Regions from separate parts of the Endozoicomonas sp. ALE010 genome, predicted to be linked through region 2. Evidence: predicted binding sites of a transcription regulator. Region 2 holds the regulator's gene; the other holds the start of a gene.
The links. Region 2 encodes FNR, which switches genes on or off when oxygen is low (the NO sensors DNR and NnrR bind a similar motif). Its sites were predicted from a motif close to TTGATNTANATCAA; they were not measured.
Positions count from the first base shown of each region.

Region 1: a site for FNR is predicted at 1,054-1,067, ahead of ACO6UY_RS05300 (DMSO/selenate family reductase complex A subunit). Genes of this name have one in related genera too.

Region 1 covers NZ_JBLYNV010000007.1:77,739-81,167, forward strand. Annotated here, with positions in the region: gene ACO6UY_RS05295 (hypothetical protein) at 1-753, opposite strand, end outside; gene ACO6UY_RS05300 (DMSO/selenate family reductase complex A subunit) at 1,203-3,429, shown strand, end outside.
Region 2 covers NZ_JBLYNV010000012.1:21,402-24,830, forward strand. Annotated here, with positions in the region: gene ACO6UY_RS07395 (hypothetical protein) at 1-380, opposite strand, end outside; gene ACO6UY_RS07400 (adenine phosphoribosyltransferase) at 516-1,073, opposite strand; gene fnr (fumarate/nitrate reduction transcriptional regulator Fnr) at 1,153-1,905, opposite strand; gene hemN (oxygen-independent coproporphyrinogen III oxidase) at 2,419-3,429, opposite strand, start outside.

The DNA of each region.
Region 1 (3,429 bases), on a different contig from region 2:
TGTACGGCTGATTTCCACCGGGGGAGACAACACCCCCTGATAACTGTTGTACAGGCACAGTTTTACAGGCTCACGGAACTCATCACCGGACGCGTTACCTTTATTTTGCTCGAGCGTCAGAATATTGCCCATGACTTCTTCAAGACGGCGAAAAGAAAACTCCCTGGTAAAGTCCAGAAGGTAGCCATAGTGCATGCGGTCAAAATTAATGTGACAGAGAATTTCCGGATATTTGCCTGCTCCTTTAATGATCCGTTCAGACGGTTGGTGCAGTAAATAGCCATTTACACCAAGGTGTCCTGAGGTTAAAGGTGATTTGCTAAACAGGGAGTGCTTTCTGTGGTAACTCTCTGCTATTTTCTCTTCCAAAACATGCCAGCTGGTAATTTTCTTGGTGTATGTGAACCAGCTGCACGGTTCCCCCGAGTCATTCGAACTGACATCTTTTTTATAAGCCCAGAGCATATGGCAGCCGGGCGCAGGTTTCAGAACCGTAATGACCTGGTCTGGCCTGGTTCCAAATTGATCCGGCCGCTTGGCTTCTATTGCATATTGGGCACCGGGTGATAATAAACTCACTGGTCTGTATTGATCGCCTGAACCGGCAGCTTGTAATGCATTGACAACACGAACCATCATTCCGCCAAACTGACCGAATGCGGCAACAGGATTGTATTCCTCTTTCTTGCCGCCTGTCGGTGGTGGATGAAATCCTGACGAACCAATGCTTGCTTCCGCCTGAGGTATGGACATATCAAGGGTCTCAATGAATTTAAAATCGTATATCGGACTGCATGGGAGTAAGGCTCCGCCTGAGTGAAATGAGCACAAACTTCAGACACCGAAAATATCGAAAGGTTCCCCGTAATCTGGCAGCCCGGGCAGGTGCCATGCAAAGCACAGCGGCGGAAGTACCGCCGCAGCCATGTCACCGAAGTGGCAGTGCAGTTTTGTCCTCAATAATCATGATCAATTACAGGGTGCGCCGTGCTCTGTAGCGTGCTCGAATAAGTTCCTACCCTCTTCAGTAATTGCCTCAAACCCGGCAAAAAATTGATCCAGGTCAATCGGTTGTTTGTTGACCAGCTCGTATTATCAGCACTATTTCACCAGTTCATTATTTGTACAGAGATGCATTTTGTCAGGGGTAACACTACCTGTTTGTGTGCTGGTTTCCGGTTTTAGTGATAACGGTAAAATAAATGAAGAAACTTCTCGATAGTGCGCTGTCGTCTGTCATCAAGCGAAGAACGTTTATCAAGTGGGGGACTGCTGCGGGGAGTGCCGCTGTTGTCGCTGGCAATGCGTTGCCTCTGAAAGCCATGGCAACGGATTCAACGCAGGCAAGAGCCGCTGGAGACAAGGTGACCTGGTCTGCCTGTATGGTGAACTGTGGCAGCCGCTGTCCTCTCCAGGTGCATACCAAAGATGGCGTTATCACCCATGTTGAATCGGATAACCGGGGCGATGACGTATACGGTGATCATCAGATTCGCGCCTGTCTGCGCGGTCGCTCTATCAAGCAACGGGTATACAACCCTGATCGTCTGAAATACCCCATGAAGCGGGTTGGCAAGCGTGGCGAAGGCCGCTTTGAGCGCATCAGCTGGGATGAGGCGCTGGATACCATCGCCAGACAGTTAAAGTACACCATCGATACTTACGGTAACGATGCGATCTATTATCAGTATGGCTCCGGAACCCAGGGCTATAAAACCGACGGTCCTTTTGCCTCCAAGCGCCTGCTGAATATGCTCGGTGGCTTTCTGCCTTATTACGGTAACTACAGCTGGGGACAGATTCAACGTGCGCTGCCGTTTACTTATGGCGGTGGACGTCCAGCGGCGTTCGGCAGTTTCACCAGTGAAATCGCCAATGCAGAATTGCTGGTCATGTTTGGTTACAACCCGGCAGAGACCCGCATGAGTGGCGGTGGGGAAATCTACGAGCACATCAACTCGGTGAACAGCAAAAATGTGCGTACCATCATTATTGACCCGCGTTATACCGACACCATGCTGGGCAAAGAGTCTGAGTGGATTCCAATCCGCCCGGGGACCGATGCTGCCCTGGTAGAAGCCATGGCCTGGGTGCTGATCAACGAGAAGATGGTCGATGAAGCATTCCTCGAGACGTTCTGTGTTGGCTATGATGAAAAAACGCTGCCAGCCAGTGCACCGAAGAACGGCCACTACAAAGCGCACATTCTGGGCCGAGGTGCTGATGGCATCGAGAAAACCCCGGAGTGGGCGGCAAAAATTACCGGTATTCCAGCGAAAAAAATCATTCAGCTGGCCCGGGAAATTGGCAGGGCCAAACCTGCCTACATTATTCAGGGTACCGGTATTCAGCGTCAGGCCAACGGTGAACAGGCGAGCCGTGCCATCTGCATGCTGCCAATTCTGACCGGCAATATTGGCCTTGCCGGCACCAACACCGGCGAAATGCCAGGAAACTATGGCTTCCCGGTGAAAACCCTGCCCATGGGTACCAACCCGATCAAGACGGCGATTCCATTCTTCAAATGGACAGATGCGATTCATCGTCACCATGAAATGACGGATAAGACCGATGCTCTGCAGGGCGGCACGTCACTGAAGAATCCGATCAAATTCATCTGGCAATATGCGGGCAATATCACGGTTAACCAGCACTCTGATATCAACCGGACCAAAGAGATCCTGTCTGATGAGAGCCTGTGTGAGTTTATCCTGGTGTTTGAAAACCATATGACACCTACCGCACGGTTCGCGGATATTCTGCTGCCGGATATCACCACCATTGAAAATTATGAAGTGGCCAGCAACGGCTATGCCTCGGGCACTCTGGGCGCGGTGATTCCGCTGGTGCCTGCTATTGCCCCGATGTACGAGTGCCGCAGCGCATACGACATCTGTGCAGGTATTGCCAAACGCTTTGGTCTGGAAGCGCAGTACACAGAAGGCAAGACCCATGAGCAGTGGGTGGCGGAACTGTACGAGCAGATGCGTAAAGAACAGCCTCAGGTGCCAACACTGGAAGACCTGCGTCGTGACGGTCCCTACAAACAGCTGGCACCGAAGCATATTCGCATCGCTCTGGAAGGTTTCCGTAAGGATCCTGTGAACAATCCTCTGGGAACCCCATCCGGGAAAATCGAAATTTACTCCGAACAACTGGCGACCATTGCCGCCGAGTGGGAGCTGCCGGAAGGGGATGTGGTGACACCGCTGCCACAGTACGTCACCACCAGGGAAAGCCATCTGGATCCTTTGACTGAGAAGTATCCGCTGCAGCTGATTGGATTTCACACCAAGGGCCGTGTGCACTCCACATACCACAACGTCGCTTTCCTGCGTGAAGCAGTGACCGATGCCGTGTGGCTGAACCCGGCAGATGCACAGGCCCGGGGAATCAAAGATGGCGACATGCTGAAAGTCTGGAATGACC
Region 2 (3,429 bases):
TCTTCTTTATCAATATCTTCGATCTGAATACCGCAGCGGTGATAGATAAGCCAGGCAATGGCGGTGGCGTAAACCAGGTTGGTCGCCAGTTCATGATGGGGGTGGGAAAGAAACTCCCGCTGGCTGGCCAGTCCCCGAACTTTGCTGGATAAGTCAGCGTTTGGTGCCAGAAACAGGTCCCAGATATTGCGGTGCATGCGAGGAGAAATCTGATAGATACCGAGTGCCTGGTGATTGGCCTGTTTCAGATGAAAACCAAGCCCGGACTCTCTGGCTGCGGTACCAAGCAGCAGGTTCTCAGCAGTAGGGCTCCACATACCCAGATGCTTGAGTGCGGGGCGAACAACATAGTGCCTTAGTTCCTTGGCGCATATTCCCATTTGCAAAGTCCTTTTCCCGGGTAGATCCCGGTCTGTGCGTCCTGTAACTGCGGGAGGGGCTCTCAGATCCAGACATTAACCCTGGATCTAAGAGACATATCGTATCATCCCTGAAATTCTGAACTGAGGGTGGTTTTACTCACCGGCAAAATTGCACAGGGCATAGGTTGGAATGCCCGCCGCATTGAGTCTGTCAGCGCCCTTGAGGTCTGGCAGATTGATGATAGCTGCAGCTTCCAGTGTGCTGGCTCCTGCTTGTCGAATCAACTGATCCCCAGCCAGCAGTGTGCCTCCGGTGGCGATAAGGTCATCCACTAACAGAATTTTTTCACCGGCCTTAATGGTGTCTTCATGCATTTCCAGTACGGCTTTGCCATATTCAAGGTCATACTCGACACTGAGGGTTTTGCCTGGCAGTTTGCCTTTCTTGCGAAACAGTGCCAGCGGCTTGTTCATGATATAGGACAGTGTCGAGCCAAGCAGGAAACCGCGGGCATCAAGCGCGCCAATGCGATCAAAAGTCTGGTTCTCATAACGCTGAACCATGACATCCACGGCCTTACGCCAGGCTTCCGGGTTTTCAAACAGTGTGGTGATATCCCGAAACAGGATGCCTTCATGGGGCCAGTCCGCGATGGTTCTGATTTGCGTTCGCAGATATTCCTGAACGGATGAACATTCGTTTGTATGCATGGGAGGGAGCATGCCGCTGTCAGTCAATGGATAAAAAGGAAGAAGCCACCTCAAAGGGTAGCTTCTTTAGAGGATAAAGTCAGGCGTTGGTAGCAATCGGTTCCAGTGTTTTTCCCCCGGCCAGGGCACAGAGTTCAACCGAGTTGCGAATTTCGATTTCCTTGCCCACGGCGGAGATCAGGCCGTTTTTCTGGAATCGGGTAAATACACGACTAACCGTTTCTACCGCCAGACCCAGGTAGTTCCCCATCTCATTTCTCGACATGGACAGACGGAACGACTGGGAAGAAAAACCCCGGCGACGAAAACGGCTGGCCAGGTTAATCAGGAAGGTGGCAATACGTTCATCGGCGTTTTTCTTGGACAGCAGCATCATCATTTGCTGGTCTTCACGGATACGCTTGCTCATCAGGCGCATCAGATGTCGGCGCAATTCCGGGAATTGATCGGAAAGGGTTTCCAGTTGCTCAAAAGGAATCTCGCAGATCATGGTGGTTTCCATCGCCTGGGCCGACACCGGATAGGTATCCGTATCCATACCGCTCAGGCCAAGAATTTCGCTGGGCAGGTAAAATCCGGTGATTTGTTCCTCACCTTCATTGGTCGCTGTGTAGGTTTTGAGAGCCCCTGAGCGAACAGCAAAGACACTGGTAAAGGGGTCACCTTCCAGAAACAGGTGTTCGCCTTTTTTCAAAGGACGCCCACGCTTGATAATGTGATCCAGCTGATCGATATCCTTAATGCTCAGTGCCAGTGGCAGGCACAGTGAGCTGAGGCTGCAGTCTCTGCAGGCCACATGGCTCGGCTGTCGGACGTTGGGCTTTGACGTCATTGAGAGGCCTCAAAGTCGTATTTGGCGAAATTCGACACTGTTTATGGAAAACCAAGTGTATGAAAAGTGTTACCGGAGTGTAAATCAGGTATGTACGCAACCGGGCAGACCCAGGGTAGGGGTTTGGTGCTGCTTCAGCAATGCGTCATAAACTGCGGTGGTTCCGGTGAGCTCTCATCTGCCGTGTCATCTATCAAGCTCAGGGCTGACCCTGATCATGGTATGGTCATGGCTCCTGGTGGTTGTGTGTCTTTATCCCTGAAAATCAATCTGACATTGTCTTATGTCACAGGATTAAATTTTCGTTCGTGGTATTTAACGGACATGGCAGATTTTGCACTTATGTTTCAAGTAAATCAATGTGATAGTGGTGGCAAGTCGTCGTCAGTTTCAGTTTTTTTCTGATAAACCGGTGAGCTGCAGAGAGGTTTCGGTTCTGTGCGGGATGATCAGTCGTTGTCGGTACTGGCGGGAGAGGGGCTCCGGAGCCTGGTGATTGCTCCGGAGTGTTACTCAGATAACCTTTGAGAAGAGCGTCTTCTCTTTCATCTCCGGTTGATGGAGATAGTGGTCGAACTGCATACAGATGTTACGGATCAGCAGTGTTCCCTTTGGCAGTACTTCCAGCAAGCCATCGCTATTGAGACTGATCAGGCCGTCTGCCCTCATCGGCTCCAGCCTTGCCAGCTCATCCCGGAAGTAATCCCTGAATTGAATATCAAACCGCTGTTCAATATCGCTGAAGTTCAGTTTGAAGTGGCAGATCAGCTGGGTAATCACTGCCTGGCGGACTTTGTCATCAGCGGTCATCTTCAGGCCGCGAACCACTGGCAACTGCTGTTCATTGATCATTGCACAGTACCGGGCTTCATCGGTGCTGTTCTGGATATAAGTGTCGCCTACCTGGCTGATGGCAGACACGCCCATGCCGATCAGGTCGCAATGACCATGGGTGGTATAACCCTGGAAATTCCGGTGCAGCGTGCCTTCTTCCCGGGCAATGGCCAGTTCATCGTCTGGCAGGGCAAAGTGATCCATACCGATGTAGATGTAGCCCTGATCCAGCAGTTTTTCCGTGGCCTGATGCAGAATGTCCAGCTTCACTTCCGGCGCAGGCAGATCCTGCTCATTAATTCGGCGCTGTGGTTTGAAGCGGTGGGGCAGGTGGGCGTAGTTAAACAGGGATAGCCTGTCCGGGGCCATATCAGCCACACGATCGATGGTTTCCATAAAACTGTTGGTGGTCTGGAAAGGCAGGCCGTAAATCAGGTCCATGTGTACCGAGCGGAATGCCATGACCCTGGAAGCATCAAGAATGGATTGAATCATGCTTTCAGGTTGAACCCGGTTAACGGCTTGCTGAACTTTGGGGTTCAGGTCCTGAACGCCCATGCTGATTCGGTTGAAGCCAAGGTCCCTCAGGGTGCCCATCATGGGCCAGTCTACTTCCCTGGGATCCAGTTCAATGGAGTAGTCTGCGGTATCGCTTTGGGTCAGTTGGAAGTGCTGACGGATATGGCCCAT